DNA from 3 places in the Paraburkholderia sp. SIMBA_030 genome. Region 1 is predicted to be linked to each of the others. Evidence: predicted binding sites of a transcription regulator. Region 1 holds the regulator's gene; each other region holds the start of a gene.

The links. The regulator LexA, encoded in region 1, represses DNA repair genes until DNA is damaged. The targets are predictions, from matches to a motif close to ACTGTATNNNNATACAGT.
Region 2: a site for LexA is predicted at 4,069-4,086, ahead of SB772_RS33025 (ATP-dependent helicase). Genes of this name have one in related genera too.
Region 3: a site for LexA is predicted at 4,462-4,479, ahead of SB772_RS21590 (VRR-NUC domain-containing protein). Genes of this name have one in related genera too.

What each region holds. Positions count from the first base shown of each region.
Region 1 is NZ_JAWRXB010000004.1:248,957-255,370, forward strand. It holds gene SB772_RS08615 (sulfate/molybdate ABC transporter ATP-binding protein) at 1-735, opposite strand, end outside; gene cysW (sulfate ABC transporter permease subunit CysW) at 735-1,736, opposite strand; gene cysT (sulfate ABC transporter permease subunit CysT) at 1,733-2,641, opposite strand; gene SB772_RS08630 (sulfate ABC transporter substrate-binding protein) at 2,778-3,818, opposite strand; gene lexA (transcriptional repressor LexA) at 4,134-4,784, shown strand; gene SB772_RS08640 (hypothetical protein) at 4,858-5,205, shown strand; gene SB772_RS08645 (DUF2939 domain-containing protein) at 5,358-6,011, shown strand; gene SB772_RS08650 (universal stress protein) at 6,044-6,414, opposite strand, start outside.
Region 2 is NZ_JAWRXB010000024.1:131,344-137,757, reverse strand. It holds partial or broken gene SB772_RS33040 (AzlC family ABC transporter permease) at 1-368, shown strand, start outside; gene SB772_RS33035 (AzlD domain-containing protein) at 440-763, shown strand; gene SB772_RS33030 (DUF4088 family protein) at 1,034-1,804, shown strand; gene SB772_RS33025 (ATP-dependent helicase) at 1,883-4,012, opposite strand; gene SB772_RS33020 (hypothetical protein) at 4,330-4,788, opposite strand; gene SB772_RS33015 (RNA-binding S4 domain-containing protein) at 5,093-5,311, shown strand; gene SB772_RS33010 (MATE family efflux transporter) at 5,538-6,414, shown strand, end outside.
Region 3 is NZ_JAWRXB010000012.1:126,066-132,479, reverse strand. It holds gene SB772_RS21600 (mechanosensitive ion channel family protein) at 1-321, shown strand, start outside; gene SB772_RS21595 (ATP-dependent DNA helicase) at 467-2,731, opposite strand; gene SB772_RS21590 (VRR-NUC domain-containing protein) at 2,728-4,446, opposite strand; gene SB772_RS21585 (S10 family peptidase) at 4,572-6,392, opposite strand.

The DNA.
Region 1 (6,414 bases):
GCCATGCAGCCGGTTCGCCGCGCCGAGAAACTCGTAGACGAACGAGGTCTGCGGATGGTCGTACACGTCTTGCGGACTACCGACCTGCTCCACGTGTCCGCGATTGAGCACGACGATCCGATCAGCCACTTCGAGCGCTTCTTCCTGATCGTGCGTGACGAAGATCGTCGAGATATGCAGATCGTCATGCAGACGCCGCAGCCAGCTGCGCAGTTCCTTGCGGACCTTCGCATCCAGTGCGCCGAACGGTTCGTCGAGCAGCAGCACCTTCGGTTCGACGGCCAACGCGCGCGCCAGGGCAATCCGCTGCCGCTGACCGCCCGACAGTTCCGACGGATAGCGTTGCGCGAGCCAATCGAGTTGCACGAGCTTCAGCAGCTCATGCACCTTCTGGCGAATCACCGCTTCCGACGGCCGTTCCTTGCGCGGCTTCACGCGCAGGCCGAACGCGACGTTCTCGAACACCGTCATATGACGGAACAGCGCGTAATGCTGGAACACGAAACCCACTTCGCGCTCGCGCGCACCGACCGTCGCGACGTCCTGGCCTTGCAGCACGACCTGGCCGCCGTCCGCGTATTCGAGTCCGGCGATCACACGCAGCAAGGTCGTCTTGCCACAGCCCGACGGCCCGAGCAGCGCAACCAGTTCGCCCGGCGGGAAATCGAGCGAAACGTTATCGAGCGCGACGAAATCGCCAAAGCGCTTTTGCAGGTGACGAACGGTGATACCCATTACAGCTCTCCTTGCTTGACCGGGTGCTGATGCAACGCCTTCGCCGTATTCGCGGACGATGCCGACGACGGCGGTATGACGGGACCCGCGTACGCGGGCACATTGCGCGCGCCCGACAGTTCCGCCGACATATGGCGTTCGGCGAGCAGCTTCAGACCGAGCGTCACGAGTGCGAGCAAGGCCAGCACCGACGCCACGGCGAACGCCGCCGCGAAGTTGTATTCGTTGTAGAGAATTTCGACGTGCAGCGGCATCGTGTCGGTTTGTCCGCGAATGTGGCCGGATACCACCGAGACCGCGCCGAACTCGCCCATCGCCCGCGCATTGCACAGAATCACGCCGTACAGCAGGCCCCATTTGACGTTCGGCAGCGTGACGCGGCGAAATATCTGCCAGCCCGACGCGCCGAGCACGTGCGCGGCCTCTTCTTCGTCGTTGCCTTGCGCCTGCATCAACGGAATCAGTTCGCGCGCGACGAACGGGAACGTGACGAAGATCGTCGCCAGCACGATGCCCGGCACGGCGAAGATGATCTGAACGTTGTGCGCTTGCAGCCATGGCCCGAACCAGCCTTGCGCGCCGAACATCAGCACGTAGATCAAACCGGAAATCACCGGCGAGACCGAGAACGGCAGATCGATCAGCGTGGTCAGGAGCGCCTTGCCACGGAATTCGAATTTGGCGATACACCATGACGCGGCCAGGCCGAACACCAGATTCAGCGGCACGGCGATCGCGGCGGTTATCACGGTGAGCTTGATCGCCGAAAGCGCATCCGGATCGGCGAGCGATTCCAGATAGAAGCCGAGCCCCTTGCTCAACGCCTGATAGAACACCGCGACCAGCGGCACCACCAGAAACAGCGCGAGAAACAGCAATGCGATGCCGGTCAGAATCCAGCGCACGACCGGCGGCTCGGTCACCGGATCGGGACGGCGAACCACGTCGAGCGGCGCGCGCGCAGCGGCGATCGCTGCGGCATCGACAGTATCACGGCTCATTGCACACCTCCGCCGCTCACTGGAACGCTCACCGCGACGCTCGCGGCGGCAGGCGCCGGGCCCGCCCCGCCGCGGCCCGTGCGCCGCTGCAAATACCACTGCAATGTATTGATCAATAACAGCATCAGGAACGACACGACCAGCATCACGACCGCCAATGCAGTGGCGCCGGCGTAATCGTATTGTTCGAGCTTGGTGATGATCAGCAGCGACGTGATTTCCGACTTCATCGGCACGTTACCGGCGATAAAGATCACCGAACCGTATTCGCCGAGCGCCCGTGCGAACGCCAATGCGAAGCCGGTCAGCAATGCCGGAAACACCGCCGGCAGCACCACGCGCCGGAACGTCAGCCAACGCGATGCGCCGAGGCACGCGGCGGCTTCTTCCTGCTCGCGCTCGAACTCTTCGAGCACCGGCTGCACGGTCCGCACAACGAACGGCAAACCGATGAAGGTCAACGCGATCAGCACGCCGGCCGGCGTAAAAGCGACCTTGATGCCGAGCGGTTCAAGAAACTGCCCGATCCAGCCGTTTCCGGCGTACACCGCCGCAAGCGAAATACCGGCGACGGATGTCGGCAGCGCAAACGGCAGATCGACCACCGCGTCGACAAGCCGTTTGAACGGGAACGTGTAGCGCACCAGCACCCACGCTACCAGGAAGCCGAACACCGCGTTGATCAATGCGCCGCCGAGCGCCGAGAAAAACGTCAGCCGATACGACGCGAGCACGCGCGGCGAACTCACCGCGCGCACGAACTGACTCCAGTCGAGCGTCGCCGTCTTGAGAAAAGTGGCTGCGAGCGGAATCAGCACCACGAGGCTCAAATAAGCCACCGTGATGCCGAGCGTCAGGCCAAAACCGGGCAACGCGCTCGGTTTTCGGAAGGTCAACGTCGTCATGCTGGATACTCTTTCAGGGTTGATGCTTGCGGCTTTTTTTGTCTTCCGGCTGGCCAGAAAGCGCGCTGGACAAGCGCGCTTTCTGGCGAGTGGTTACCGCATCTGTCCACCTATGCCGGTTCAGGCATCGACAGTCTTACTGCGGCTGGTAAATCGAATCGAACACGCCACCGTCCGCAAAATGCGTCTTCTGCGCATTCGCCCAGCCGCCGAACGAGTCGTCCACCGTGTACAGCTTCAGCTTCGGAAACTTTGCGGTCAGCTCGGCCGGCACCTTGTTCGAACGTGGACGGTAGAAGTTCTTCGCGGCGATTTCCTGGCCCTGCTCGCTATACAGGAAGTTCAGATACGCTTCGGCCAGCTTGCGCGTGCCGTGCCTGTCGACCACCTTGTCCACCACCGCGACCGGCGGCTCGGCCAGAATGCTCACCGACGGCACGACGATCTCGAACTTGTCCGGACCGAATTCCTTCAGCGACAGGAACGCTTCGTTTTCCCACGCGATCAGCACGTCGCCGATGCCGCGTTGCACGAAGCTGGTGGTCGCGCCGCGCGCGCCCGAATCCAGCACGCCGGCATTCTTATAGAGCTTGCCGACGAACTCCCTGGCCTTCTGATCGTTGCCGCCCGGCTGATGTTCGGCGTATGCCCATGCAGCCAGATAGTTCCAGCGCGCGCCGCCCGACGTCTTCGGATTCGGCGTGACGATCGACACACCCGGCCTGGCCAGATCGTCCCAGTCCTTGATGTGCTTCGGGTTGCCTTTGCGCACGAGGAACACGATCGTCGACGTGTACGGCGACGCGTTGTCCGGCAAACGCTTTTGCCAACCCTTGTCCAGCAAACCTTTGTTGGCCAGCGCGTCGATGTCGTAGGCCAGCGCCAGCGTCACGACGTCCGCTTGCAGACCGTCGAGCACCGAACGCGCCTGAGCGCCCGAGCCGCCATGCGACTGCTTGAAGGTGACCGACTCGCCCGTCTTCGCTTTCCACTCCTTGCCGAATGCCTGGTTGACGTCCTGGTACAGTTCGCGCGTCGGGTCGTACGACACGTTCAGCAGCGTCGTATCGGCGGCGTGCGCTTGCGCCATCACGCCGACTGCGGTTGCCGCGCCGAACGCGAGCGCCGCGATAAGTTTTCTGGTCTCGCCTGCCAGCCCCGTGCCCTGATGGTTCATGCCAACTTTCTCCGCGTTGTAGTCCGCTGAAACAGCGTGTGGTGTTGTTTTGCGTCGCGGTCACGTGCACATGAGCGCCAACTCGGAGGCCAGTCTATCGAAGGGCTTTCATCATTAAAAATAATGTTTCCTCATTCTTTAATACGCAAAAGTGGTAATGGCAGCTGGATAAGGCGTTGCGGCACCAAAACGGATGTTGGAACGTCCTTTTGAGACGCCGGAACGCCACCCCAACCGACGAACTTAAAGTAAAGCTTGAATTGCGGTGAATACTGTATAAAAATACAGTCACCTGTTCATACATACAGTGGCGCCATGACCAAACTCACCGCACGACAGCAGCAGGTTTTCGATCTGATTCGCCGGGCTATCGAACGCACCGGCTTCCCTCCCACCCGCGCGGAAATCGCCGCCGAGCTGGGTTTCAGTTCGGCCAACTCGGCCGAAGAACATCTGCGGGCTCTCGCCCGCAAGGGTGTGATCGAACTCGCGGCGGGTGCGTCGCGCGGCATTCGTCTGCTGGCAGGCCCCGAAGATTCGCCGCATCAGTTCACGCTGCCACACGCCAGCATCATGCAACTGTCGCTGCCGCTGATTGGCCGCGTCGCTGCCGGTAGCCCGATCCTCGCGCAGGAACATATCTCGCAGCACTATGCGTGCGACCCGGCGCTGTTCTCGAGTAAGCCGGACTACCTGCTGAAAGTTCGCGGGCTGTCGATGCGCGACGCCGGCATCTTCGACGGCGACCTGCTCGCGGTGCAAAAGAAAAGCGAAGCGAAAGACGGCCAGATCATCATCGCGCGCCTGGGCGACGACGTGACGGTCAAGCGCTTGAAGCGCCGGCCGAACGGCATCGAGCTGATCGCCGAGAACCCCGACTACGAAAACATCTTCGTTCAGACCGGCAGTGCGGATTTCGCGCTGGAAGGCATCGCTGTCGGGCTGATCCGCCCCGGCGAGTTCTGAGCGCCCGCTTCTACCAACGCTTGCCCGACGCCAACGCGTCGCTGCCCCTACGTTGAATCGCCTGGAGAGACTCATGGAACGCTTTGCCCGCCTGCTGCCTTTTCGCCAGTTCGGCCGTTTGCGCCATCTGCGCAAGCTGGTGCCCTGTTCGCTGAACGAGGCGTCCACGGCCAACTCTCCGTCGCTATTCGACGAACCGGCATCGCGCGCGTCGAGCTTGCCGTCGTCGTTGCCGGCTTTCGCTCGCGTGTCGTTGAATTCGGGGCTGAATACGGCCGAGCCGGCGCGACGCGCGCCGGTGCGCGTCTATCACGGGCCATCGCGGCTGATCATGGTCGGCACGGTAGACGCCGTGTGCCGGATGATCGATCGCTGCATCGCTGAAGAAGCCAATGTGCACGGCGCGGTGTTCGAGTCATGAGGTGTAGGGCGCGATGCGTTGTTGCCCTGCGGTTGGCCCACTGTTGCTGTTCAGTTGCCCCGCTCGCGCCTCGTCAGATATTGCATCGCGTGGGATCGTTTTCGTGTGGCCGTGGTCCACGCTAGACCACCCTTGATAGAGAGCTCCACTCGATGGCAGTTTCTACACGCACCAAACGCGGCGCCACACGGCCGCTGATCGTTGTTCTGATTGTGATTGTGGTGATGGCCGCGCTGGGATACGGCTATGCATCGCCGTATATTGCGCTGAACAATCTGAAACGCGCGGCGGACGCGCGCGATGCGGAGACCGTCAATCAGTATGTCGACTTTCCAGCGTTGCGCGAGAGCCTGAAGCAGCAGGTCACCGGCTTGCTGACACGCCGGCTCAACGCACATGGCAACGGCAACCCATTCGCCGCGATCGGCGCGATGATCGGCGTTGCGCTGATCGGTCCGCTGGTGGACGCGTATGCGACACCGGACGGCGTTGCTGCATTGCTGAACGGCATGCCGCCGCGTGGCGAACCGGGCGAACGGCCGCCTGCACCGCCTGCCGCGCAAAACGCCCCTGGCGCAGCTGCGTCTGCGCCCTCTGCCGGAAGCCATACCGCCAATAGCACGACTAGCAATGCAACCAGCAGCGCCACGCCGCCGCAACCGCCGCAAACCACGGCCGGCTATCGCGGTGTCAACGAATTCGTCGTCAGGTATCAGCACGGCGCGGGCGACGCGCGCTACGCCGCGATTTTGCGGCGCGAAGGTTGGTTCACATGGAAGCTGGCCGCGGTCGACCTGAACGACTGATCGTTCGGTCGACGCGGCTCATGTTGCTGGCGTCAAGCCGCCGCCTGCTGCTGTTCCTGCGCGGACGAACACGCCACCAGAATGCTGCAGGAGACCCGGTCGAGCAGCGGCGTATTCCCCGCGCCCATCCACCAGCGCGACAGGCCAGTGCGGCAACGGTGGCCGACCACCACCAGGTCCACATGCAGTTCGTTGGCGAGATTGGCAATCTCGTCGATGGGATGACCGAACGCAAAATGTCCTTGCGCGTTGACGCCGCGCTCGGTGAGCCAGTCCACCCCTTCCTGCAGGATGTCGCGAGCAGTCTTCTCGAAGCTGCCGCAGGCCACGTCGGTGAGCAGGCCCGCGCTTTGTGCAATGCTCGAACGCATGTCGACAACCGACAACAGATGCGTTTCCGCCT
Region 2 (6,414 bases), on a different contig from region 1:
AACACTACCGGCATCGGACGCCCGGCACGGTCGGCCCGCACTATTTCTTCGGCGCGGGTCTGGCCATGTATCTGAACTGGCAGATCTGGACGGTCGCCGGCCTGCTGTTCGGCGCGGCCTTTCCGGGCCTGCAATCGCTCGGGCTCGATTTCGCGATGGTCGCCACCTTCATCGCGATCGTCGTGCCGCAACTCGTCGCGCTGCGCTATCTCGCCGCCGCCGTCACCGCAGGCGCGCTGGCGTTCTTCTGGCAGGCGTGGCCGTACAAACTCGGGTTGCTCGGCGCGGTGTTCGCGGGCGTGGCAATCGGTGTCTTGCTGTCGACGCCGCGACTTGGGCGAGGCACGCGGGGTAGCCGCGAAAATTCGAGCAAAACCTCGCGGGAAAGCCCGCGGAAAATCTCGCAAGGAGCCTCGCAGGAAACCGCGGAGGCGTCGCAATGCGCTACGTCGTCCTGATCTTCGGTATGGCGGTCATCACGTGGGTGATCCGCGCCGCCGTCTTCGTGCTCGGCGACCGGCTGGTGTTTCCGCCGCTCTTGCGCACCGCGCTCGGTTTCGTGCCGGTCACCGTGCTGACGGCGATCATCGTGCCGATGGCGGTCTCGCCGCACGCCAACGGCGCCGAGTTGAGCTGGCGCAATCCGCAACTGGTCGGGGCGCTGGCCGCCATCGTCGTCAGCGCGCTGACGCGGCGGCCACTCCTGACCATCGCGGTCGGCCTGACGGTCTTTTTTGTCTGGCAGTGTGTCGTGCTTAAATAAGTGCACAGGGCGTCGAAGCAGGCATAGGCGCCGCGCCCGCGCCCCGCGCCGACGCATCGCTCTAAAAGCCACCGCCGATCGCCCCACACCCTTAAGTTTTCCCTGAATCCGCCGTTATGAAGTCGAGGTCCGCTCGTCGGGATGCGTCCCGCTGGTTACGCGGCAACAGGCAGGAATCAACCGCGCCGGCATTGGCGTCGCGTCTCACGGGGTCCGTGTGCGAACGGACGGCATGACGATGCAGCGCGGCAGGACCAAACGGGATAACACATGGGTCAAATCACCCTCACACTCAAAGACGAGACCATTGCGACGCTGCGCAAGGATTTCGACGCTTTTCTGCGGGTATCGCTGAAGCTCGATCCGCAGTTCGCGACGCCGTCTTTCGAGGACTTTTTGCGCGCCAAGCTGCTCGACAATATGGTGCCGCTGACCGAACACGCGGTGCAGCGGATGTTGCAGGGTGGTCAGTACGCGTGGGCAAAACGCACGCTCGACAAGGAATTCCCGGACGTCGTCGCGATCCTGATGCGGCAGGCGGGTGAGTTCGGCTTCGGCTTCGCGGCGCGTTCGGAATGGACGCCGGAAGAGCTGGCAAAGCAGTGCCGCGACTGGGCGGCTGCGATCGTCAAGGAAGCGGAAGGCGACGCGGTGCTGATCGATCCGCTGGCGGCGCAGATCAAAAGCGCCGCACAGGACATTCAGGCGCTCGAGGAAGTCATGCAGACGCCGGCCTGGCGGCTGGTGGAATCGTTGCGCCAGCGCGTGTACGAAGCCAAGGTGGCGTGCGAAACGAGCGTGGGCAGCACCGCGCGCGAAAAGCTTGGCGAACTGCGCGGGCTGCTGCGCCTGGGCATTTCGCACGGCTCGTTCCAGAAGCAGGAAGCGCAGCAGATCATGGAGTATCTGCGTTTGCTAAAGCCGGAAATCTTCGTCGACGAACCGTACGACGTGTTCTCGCGCCTCGCCGCATGGCTGCGCAATTTCTTCGTGCCGCCGCGTCCGCTGCCGCAACAGCCGCAACAACGGCAGTCGCGCTAACGGCCGCCGGGATGGCCGGCGCGGCTTGAGTCGCCGGGAGGCCACACGACCCGCGGCTTCCAACCCCGCCGAACCGCGTCAATCCCACATCTTCCTGAGTTTCGCCCCAATCTCGATCTTGGCCTGCGCAGCCGCGGCCAGCCCCGCCGCTGTCGGCGCGCTCGGCACCGGCACGCGCGGCCACGCATAGGCGTCGAACAGCGACATCAGATACGCCGGAATAAAGCGCGTGCGCGACGCCCACACGTGACGGTCGCCCATATGCGTCTGGTTGTGCACGTAAAAACGCTGCGGCACGACGATATGCAGATCTTCCTTCGCGCGCGTCATCGCCACGTATAACAGGCGACGCTCCTCGTCGATTTCTTCGTCGCTGCCGGTGCCGAGATCGGACGGAATGCAGCCGTCGACGCCGTTCAGCACGAACACGTTGCGCCACTCCTGCCCTTTCGCCGAATGGATTGTGGACAGGATCAGGTAGTCCTCGTCGATCAGCGGCACGCCGGATTCGTCGCTGGTGGCATCGGGCGGATCGAGCGTCAATTCGGTCAGAAAGCGTTCGCGCGACGGGTACGTGCCCGCGATGCTTTCCATCTGCAACACGTCCGCGTGACGGATCGCCGCGTCCTCGTGGTTGCGCTCGAGATGCGGCTCGTACCAGCGCCGCACCATTTCGAACTCCGCCGGCCAGGGCGTCTGCCGGCCGTACACGCTCGCCATGAGCTTCACGAACGGATGCCAGTCTTCCTGCGCGCGAGCGGGCGGCGCGAACACGGCCAGCGCAGCGCCGGCGGTATCCGCCGGATTGCCGGCACCGGCGTGCGCGACGACCTCGTCGAGCACCTTCGCCGCGGTGGCCGGCCCGACGCCCGGCAGCAATTGCACGACGCGAAAACCGGCGACGCGGTCGCGCGGATTCTCCGCCCAGCGCAGCACCGCCAGCACATCCTTGACGTGCACCGAATCGAGAAACTTCAGGCCGCCGAATTTCACGAACGGGATGTTGCGCCGGGTCAGTTCGATTTCGAGCGCGGCGCTGTGATGCGCGGCACGAAACAGCACCGCCTGCGACTTGAGCTTCATGCCCTGCTCGCGCGCTTCGAGCACCTGTTCGACGATGTAGCGGGCCTGATCCGCTTCGTCGGCGACCGTCACCAGACGCGGGCGCTGCGCCGAGGCCTTGTCGGTCCATAGATTCTTGGTGTAGCGCTCGCTGGCGAGTTCAATCACTGCGTTCGACGCTGCCAGAATCGGCCCGGTCGACCGGTAATTGCGCTCGAGCGTGATCTGTTTGGCGGGCGGATTGAAGTGCGCGGGAAAATCGAGAATGTTGCGTACGGTAGCGCCGCGAAACGAATAGATCGACTGGGCGTCGTCGCCGACCACCGTCAGCCCACGGCCATCGGGCTTCAGGGCGAGCAGGATCGACGCCTGCAAGCGGTTGGTGTCCTGATACTCGTCGACCAGCACGTGATCGAAGCGCGCCGACAGATCCGCCGCGATCGACGGCTCGGTGGCCATATGCGACCAGTAGAGCAGCAAATCGTCGTAGTCGAGCACGTTTTGCTTCTGCTTCGCATCGACGTAGGCGGCAAACAGCATGCGCAGATCGGCTTCCCACTCGCGGCACCAGGGAAACGCGTGATTGAGCACGTCGGCAAGCGACGCGCCGGTGTTCACGACGCGCGAGTAGATCGCGAAGCACGTGCCCTTCGCCGGGAAGCGCCGCTCTTTCGCCGACAAGCCGAGCTCGTGGCGCACGAGATTCATCAGGTCGGCCGAATCCTCGCGGTCGTTGATCGTGAAGGCCGGCGCGAGGCCGATCAGTTCCGCGTACTCGCGCAACAGCCGCGCGCCGACGCTGTGAAAGGTGCCCGACCACGTCAGCCCCTGCGCCAGCGCGGCGCGCGTGCCAAGCGCCGCGCCGGCGATGCGCGTGACGCGGCGGGTCATTTCGAGCGCGGCGCGGCGTGAAAATGTCAGCAGCAGTATGCGGCGCGGATCGGCGCCCTTGACCACCAGATTGGCGACCCGGTGCGCCAGCGTATTGGTCTTGCCCGAACCCGCGCCCGCTATCACCAGCAACGCGCCCAGGGGCTCGTTGGGCGTGCCGGCGCCGTACTCGACCGCTTCGCGTTGCGCGTCGTTGAGCTTGGCCAGCCAGGCGGCGGTATCGAACGGCAGCGGGGATTCGGCGACGGTGGGCACAGTGGATTGGGCGCAGGCGTGGTGGGGTGAAACCAGTTAAAGAACGGGCGACGCATACTGTATATCCATACAACCCCAGCCGGCAAGCGACCTTTTTTCGCGGCGACTCCCCGGCCGCGGCGCCGCGCAAGCGCGCAAGGGCCGGCGCAAAAGCAATGGCCCGGGCGCAGGCGCGCACCGGACCATTTTTGCAGCGAGGGAGCAAGACACTTGCCCCCTTCGACTGACGCCTGTCACTTCTGCGGTGCAAGCGTCTTCTTTCAGGCGCTGCGCCACGCCATCAGCGGCTCGGCACAGCGCGACTGGTGCTTCCTTCGTTAGTGCTTCACATCTGCGCCGTTATCTTGATCGGCGGCCTGGCCTTGCATGTTCATCTTCATTTCGTTATTGGCGGCTTGCTTGTCCGCCTTCTGGTTGATCTTGGCGTTGCGCACCTGTTGGTTGTATTGCGACTTGGCAGCCTTTTGCTGTTCCTTCAGCTCGGCCTTCGACGACTTCTTTTGCGTCCGGTATTCGGCATTAGCCTGCGCGTCGGCGTCGCGCTTCTGAACCAGCGGATCGGTCGAGCCCGGCGCCGTCAGACGGGTCGGCGCAGGCGTTGCCGGCTGCACGCCCTGCGCGGCAGGCGCTGCGGGCGCGAGATCGGCGCCTTGGGTCTGAACCTGTGCCTGGCCGGACATGCCGGCGGCCGGTTGCGCGGCGGTTTGCGCGACAGCGGCGGTCGCGGCAAAGGCAGTGAGGGCGGTACCGATCAGGAGCGTACGAATCTGGGTCATGATTGTTCCTCTCTAAGGCTGTCAGGAACGGGCATCGTGTCTGGCGTAACGCATCGATGCGTGCCTCGCCCGGTCTGCTAGCCACTGGAAAACGTGGGAAAAATCCAGCAGGCTTCTCTACCGACCTGCCATTTCTGAGTGAAGTTCATGAAAAACGCCCAGTGTTACGGAACGTTTCATTTTCTGACAAGTACATAACATCTGCTTGCAATTGCCTGCACGCGGTTGAATGCGCACATCGACTTCGATCCAGGGCAAGCTTCTGGCTTATGATGCGAACCCTTTGCCTGAAGGCGCAAACGCCATGCCAAACCTCGATTTCACACTGACCGGCGATTATGTCGAACTGCACAATCTCCTGAAGATAACGGGCCTCGCGGACAGCGGCGGCTCGGCAAAAATGATGGTCGCGGATGGTGCGGTGGCCGTCGACGGCCGGGTCGAAACGCGTAAGACCTGCAAGATCCGCGCGGGTCAGGTGGTGCTGCTCGGCGACACGCGGATCGCGGTGCACGAAGCTTGATGTGTGGGAACGCGGCACCCCGAGAATCCGGAGTCCGCATGCGCACCAAAATTGTGCCTGCTCCATCGACATCGCCGCGCCCAAGCAATAAGCTGTAGGTTTCGACAGACAAACAGTTAGCTGACAGCGACCCTGCGCGCCCGGCGGCCATCCCGTGTTGCGCCGCCGTCATCGCCGCGGTTCCGCTCACCGTCGGTCCGTCGCCACTTCCGCCGTTAAGCGCTCAATGACTCAATCCGGCTTCTCCCGGGTGGCCGTCCGGCCGCCGACCCTGACCCGGCACGCCGCCGACACCGCCCGTCTCGCCGCACCGCTCGCCATCGCGCAGCTCTCGCAAATGGCAATGGGCGTGACCGACACGATCCTGCTCGGCTCGCTCGGTCCCGACGCACTTGCCGCCGGCGGCCTCGGCGCCAACCTGTTCTTTGTCGTGGTCACACTGCTGCAAGGCGTGCTGACCTCGGTCAGCGTGAGCGTCTCGCACGCGCGCGGCGCGCAGGACGAGGGCCGCGTGCCGCATATCTACTGGACCGGCTTCCTACTTTCCGTGCTGTTGTCCGTGCCGGCGTTCTTCCTGCTGTCGTTCGCCAAACCGATCCTGCTGGCGTTCGGCGAGCCCGCGCTGCTCGCGCACAACGTCGGCGAATACGCGGCGGTCCTGCGCTGGGGTTCGCTCGGCAGTCTGATCGGCGTCGGCTTGATGCGCTCGTTCCTGCCGGCGATCGGTGCGGCGAGGCGGCTCCTGGGGGTGTCGCTCGCGGGCGTATTCGTGAACGGCTTTCTCAACTACGGACTGATCCACGGCGCCTATGGCCTGCCGCGGCTGGGCTTTCTCGGCTCGGCGGCGGCCACCACGATCACGGTCTGGTTGAGCGCGCTGGTCTTGATGGCGCTGCTGCATCTGCGGCCGCGCTATAAACATTTCGTCGTCGCGACGCGGCCGAACGTGCCGTTGATGGGCGAACTATTCGGCATCGGCTGGCCGGTTGCGATCACCTACGGCGTCGAATCGACGTTGTTCCTCGCCACCGGCTTGATGGTCGGGTTGCTCGGCGAATCGCAACTGGCCGCGCATCAGATCGCGTTGAACGTCGCCTCGGTCG
Region 3 (6,414 bases), on a different contig from region 1:
GCCGGCCAGATCCAGTGCCGCGATAGCGCGCGCTGGGGCGTGCAGCGTGAATTCAACCGGCGCATTCTCGACCAGTTCAGCGCACGCGGCATCGAGATCGCTAACCCGCAACGGCATCTGCTGACGTGGGACCCGGAGAGCGCGCCGGCTGGTGACGAACCCAAGGACGGACCGCCAGGCAGCGCACAGAACCGCGGTGCTTCGTCAGCGGTGGCCCGCAAGACCGACGCGCCGATGGAAGATCAATTGCCAGTCGACCCTAAGCCGGCCGGCGGCCCAGCAACGCCAGCAAATCCTGATTCAACCTCTGCGCATGCGTGAAGTACAGACCGTGTCCTGCGCCTTCGTAGACGTTCAGTAACGCGCCTTCGATCAGCGCGGCAGTCGGCCGTCCGGTCAATTCGAGCGGCGCGCGCTGGGGCAGCAGCGCGAATTCAGCCGGCGCATTCCCGGCCAGAAAAAGCCCCTATTCCACCACCCACCACCTCGGCAACAATCGCCGCACCGCCACCCGCCGATACCGATCATCGATCAAATAAACCACCCCTCGATCCTGCTCGGTCCGAATCACCCTTCCCGCCGCCTGCACGACCTTCTGCAACCCCGGATACAGATAAACATAGTCATACCCGTTACCGAACTTCGCATCCATCGTGCGACGCATCTGCTCATTCACGTCATTCATCTGCGGTAGCCCAAGCGTCGCAATAAACGCGCCGATCAACTGCTGCCCGACCAGATCGATGCCTTCCGAGAAAGCACCACCCAGCACCGCGAAGCCGACCCCTCGATCCATGGTTCGAAAGCGCGCGAGGAACGCGTCGCGCGCCGCCTCGCCCATGCCGGGCTCCTGGGTCCACACCGGCAGGTCCGGATACCGTTCGCGCATCAACGCGACCACCCGCTGCAAATAATCGAAGCTGCTCAGAAAACCCAGATAGTTACCCGGCTGCGCCGCATATTGCCGCGCGATCAGATCGACGATCGGCAGCAGCGAACGCTCGCGGTCACGCCAGCGCGTCGAGACGTTACTCGCCACACGCACTTGCAATTGCTCGGCGCGAAACGGCCCTTCGACATCGAGCCAGTTCGTCTGTTCAGGAAGCCCCAAGGTGTCGCGATAAAAATGATGCGGATTGAGCGTGCCGGAGAACATCACGGTGGTACGCGCGGTGGCGTAACGCGGCGCGAGAAACGGCGCAGGAATCACGTTACGCACGCACAGCGTGCAACTGGTTTTGCCGCGCGGCGCGTAACGATCGGCAGTGAGCGTGATGTCGAAGATCGAATGCTCGCCGAACTGTTCCGCAAGCGCCACGAAATGCATCGCGTCGAAGAAAAAGCGCAACGACGCTTCGTCGATCGATAGCGGCGCTTCGGCGAGCAGATCGGTCACCGCGCCAATCAGATTCTGCGCGGCCGGGAGTAGTTTTCCGGGCACGTCGGCGTAGACCTGATAGGTGTCCGTCTGTGCGCGCTTGAGCGCGTTCCACTCGCGATTGAGCCGTTCAAGCGGCTTGCGCAATGCCGCCGGCGCCGTCTTGCGCGCGGCGCGAAACGCCGCCTGGTCGAGCGATGCGGTGTACATCCGGCGCGCGCGGTCAAGCAGGTTGTGCGCCTCGTCGACCAGCACACCGACGCGCCACTGATTGATCTGCGTCAGCGCATACAGCATCGCGCTGCTGTCGTAGTAGTAGTTGTAATCGCCGACCACCACGTCGGCCCAGCGCGCCAGTTCCTGCGCGAGGTAGTACGGGCAGATCTCATGCCTGAGCGCCGCTTCGCGCACCGCCGCGCGATCGAGCAGCGGCCCGGACAATGCCGTGCTGCGGGCCGCGTCGAGCCGGTCGTAGAAGCCACGCGCGAGCGGACAGGACTCGCCGTTGCAGGCTTTGTCGGGGTGCTCGCAGGCTTTGTCGCGCGCCACGAGTTCCAGCGTGCGCAAGGGCAATGGCGCGGCGCCGTGGTGCAGTGTCTCAATCGCATCGAGCGCGAGCGCACGCCCCGGTGTCTTGGCGGTCAGGTAGAACACGCGATCGATCTGATCCGATGCGCATGCCTTCAGCAGCGGAAAAATCGTCGCGAGCGTCTTGCCGATGCCGGTAGGCGCCTGCGCTAACAACGCCTGGCCGTCGCGCGCCGCACGATAGACCGACACCGCCAGCTCGCGTTGCCCACTACGAAATTGCCCATGAGGGAACTGCAACGCGCCAAGCGCGGCGTTGCGAGCATCGCGATGCGCCTCTTCCTGCACGGCCCAATCGAGAAAGCGCCCGCATTGCTCGACGAAGAAAATTTCCAGCGAACGCGCCGTATGCGTTTCGGTCAGCACCGTTTCCTTCTGACTGCCGATATTGAAGTACACGAGCGCGATGGTCAGTTCGCTCAACCCGCGCGTCCGGCACAGCAGATGACCGTAGACCAGCGCCTGCGCCCAGTGCAGCGTGCGGTGGTTCGCGGGCATCCGCTCGAGATCGCCGCGGTAGGTTTTGACCTCTTCGAGCCGGTTTGCCGCGTCGTCATAGCCGTCGGCACGGCCGCGCACGGTCAAGCCGCGATGCGTGCCGGTCAGCGTGATCTCGGTTTCGTAGCCGCTCGCGCGCCGCCCAGCCACCGTCACATGACCGGCCATGCCTTCCAGTGAAGTCGGCGCGGGCGTGAAGCGCAGGTCCAGATCGCCGCGCCTTGCGGTGAATTCGCACATCGCCCGCACGGCGACCACGTAGGTCATGCGGCAGCCCCTTGAGCGGCTTCGGGACCGGTGTCGGTTTCATCGGCCCACCGCACGTCGAGCACGCGCACCGGCATGCCGTGCTGCACGCAGTACGAGAGCCAGCGGATCTGGTTGTCCTGCAAGCGGTCGCCGGGGCCCTTCACTTCGATCAGTTCGTAGCGGCGCTCGGCCGGCCAGAAACGGATCAGGTCCGGCAAACCGGAGCGATTGCTGCGGATATCGCGCAGCAGGCGTTCGAAGCACAGCTTCAGATGCGCGGCAGGCAGGCAATCGAGCGCCGGCACAATCAGCTCGGGCGCCAGCACGTCCCAGAACACGAATGGCGATTGCAGACCGGCTTTGGTCTCGATATGCCGCAGAATCGTCTTGCGATAGACGGTGCTATCGAGCTGCGCCAGGCAGGCGGCAAATTGTGCAGCGCGGCGGCTATAAAAATCAGGCGCATGCAGATCGGCCGGGCCACGCTGAAACGGATGGAAAAACGCACCGGGCAGCGCCGCGAACACCGGCTCCCAGCACAGCAACCCGAACAGCGAGTTGATCAGCGTATTCTCGACGTAATGAACTGGCGCGTCCTCGCGACTCAGATGATCGCGCGCGACGAATTCAACCGGTTGCGCCGCCGCGGGCCGTGGCAGCACCAGCGTGCTGCGCTCGACCGGCCGCGCGGTCGGCGTGCGCGCCACGGGCTCACCGCGCCGACGTTGCAAGCGTGGCAGCATGCGCGCGATGCGCTGCGCTTCCTCTTCGCTTTCGGGCGCCGCGGCGGCTTGCGAGGCGAGCGCGAAGGCGTCGTCGATACGTTCGCAGCGCTCGAGCACACGCATGCGCCGATGCCGCGCGCCGGGCCACGCGCATTCCGCATAAACGGCGAGCGCACCTTGCCAATCGTGTTGACGCTCGCAATGCTGGCCGATACGGAACAACAGTTTTGCGCGGCGCGTGTCGAGCCAGGGGTTCGACGTCTCGATCGCGGCGACGGCGGCAACGAGTTCCCCGATGGATTCGCCGTCGGACAGCCATTCGAGCGCTTCGCGGCAGGCATGCAAAGCGAGGTAGACATCGACATCGGCACGTTGCTGGAAGGCACGCGACGAAGGTCCGAACGGAACCGTCTCGTATTGATACACGCCGAGATCGGCGAGCACGAACTCCGACCAGTCCTGGTGCAAATTGCCGAAGAACATCAGGCGCAGCCGCTCGCAGAGCGGCGCGATGACGACATGTAATACGGCGTCGGTACTTGCCGCGTGCCACGCGGCAAGTGGGCGCGCAGCGCCGCCCTCCACCTCATAAAAGGGGCGCAGCGTTTCGAGCAAGTCCGGTTTGCGCAAGCTCCGGGCGCCCGGGATCAACGCGATGGCATCGGCAAAGATGATCAGCAACTCGGGGCGGGTGGTGAGCGCGAACAGATCGTCGAGCGTTAGCGGCGGCGCGGCGTCGACCCAACCGAGATCGACGAGTGGGGCGGACGCTTGAACTGGGCAGCCGATCTCGTCGTACGACAGACGGCTCGCGCGGAACAACGTGCCTTTGCGCATCAGCATGCGAACCAGCAGCGCCCGCGACGCCTGCGGCAAAGCCGCGAAGTCGCGCAGGAAGCCGTGCTCGCGCCCGTCCAGCAGATCGTCGTAACGCTGAGCGAGCCACGCCAGCGCCCGCTCGAAGTTCAGCAGATAGTAAGGAGCATTTGAAGGGGCTTCACTCGCCACGGCACGTCCACGAAACCTGTATGTATATACAGTTATGATATCAAACCCGTGGAGGGTTCGGTCCGCTCCCGGCAAGTCGGAATGGTCCGAGGCACGCTTGTTGTCATGTGCGTCGCCAGCCAGGATCAGCGCTGCACGCCTGCCGCGTAGAAGCTTGCCAGATCGCGCTTGAGCGTATGCAACGCGGCATCGTCGAGATAGATCATGTGGCCGGTCGGATAGTAGGCGATCCGCACATTGGCACGCAGCGGCGCGTCGATGCCCAGATGCGCCAGCGCGTACTCGGTCGCGTAGAACGGCGTGGCCAGATCGAAATAGCCGTTCAGCGACATCACACGAAGTTGCGGATTCTGCCGCATCGCTTCGGCCAGATCGCCGGCCGCATACGGCACCGGCAACTGCTCGCCCCACCACGCGCGATGTTTCCAGTCCCATTGTTTCAACACGTCGTCGTTGAAGACGCGATAGCGCTCGGTCGGCGTGAAGTGCAGATCCTGCGCGAAATGCTGATGAAGCGCCGCATCGAAAGCATCGGACACGCTATTGACCGATGCATCGAAGTCCGGGCGCTCCGACACGCCGTCGTATTCGAGGCCTTCGAAGCGGGCATCGAAACGGCCGATGCTGCGCGACTGATCCCGCAGCAGTTGATTACGAAAGCGCGATGGATAAAGACGCAACCGGCTCCGCTTCACGTACTCGACATCGAGACCGGTGAACTGGGCGACGCGCGCCGCAATCGCATCGCGCTGCGCATCGGACAAAGCGTCGCCCTGAGCCAGCGCCTGCGCATAGGGACCGCGCGCGAACGCGCGGGCGTCGTCGAGAAAGGCTGACAGGCTAGCCGGCTTCGGCGCGATTTTGTCGTGATACCACGCGATCGCCGCGAAGCTTGGCAAATAGCTTTCGCTCTTGAAATCGAAGCCGGGAGAAAAGTCGGCTGAATCGAGCACGGACGACAGCAGGATCACGCCGTTCAGCGCGATATTGTCTTGTCCCAGTTGATACGCGAGCATGGCGGCGCGCGCAGTGCCGTACGACTCGCCGAGCAGATACTTCGGCGAATTCCAGCGCTGATTGACCGTCAGATAGCGGTCGATGAATTGCGAAAACGCGTCGAGGTCTTTATCGACGCTCCAGAAATCCTTACCCGTGCCGCGCCCGACGACTCGCGACAAACCCGCGCCGACGGCGTCGATAAAGACCAGATCGGTGATGTCGAGAAGGCTATCGGGGTTGTCGGCCAGCACATAGGGCGCAGGCGGCGTGCTCGCCGGACTGGCGGTGCGCGCCCGCTTCGGCCCGAACGAGCCGATCATGAGAAAGACGCTGCCCGTGCCGGGACCGCCGTTGAAGAGGAACGTCACGGGCCGCGTCGAGGGCGCTTTCGATGCGACGGTGTAGGCGACGTAGAAGACACTGGCATTGGCCTGCCCGGCTTTGTTGTGCAGCAGCAGGTTGCCGGCGGTCGCCGTGTAGTCGATCTTGCGACCATCGAGCCGGATCGAATGCTGAGTGACGGACGACGTTTCCGGCGGCACGGGAATCGCGGCCGCATCCGGTTTTGCGTTTTGCGACGCGCTGTCTGACGCGTTATCTCGCGTGTCCTTTTGCGTGGCTGCGGCGGCGCGTTGCGCACGCCCGGTGCGCGGTGGATTTGGGCGCGGGCGCACTAGCTGGCCGGTCGTATTGACGCCGGCCTGGCTCGGAGAATCAGGCTCGGCCCGGGGCACGGCAACCGCAGATGCGGCTGTATCGGCTGTATCGGCTGTATCGGCGGTCTGCGCGGCGTCGGGCGAATCGTCGAGTTCGGCTGCCGCGCACATCTGGCTGAACACGACGATGGCGGCCATGATTGCCACCGCGGCGAGGGCGGCCACGAAGGCAGCCGCAACCGATCCCGCTAGCAGCGATCGGCGCAACGTGATGTAGAAACCAGGGTCCATGTTATGGGGAACGAAACCAAAC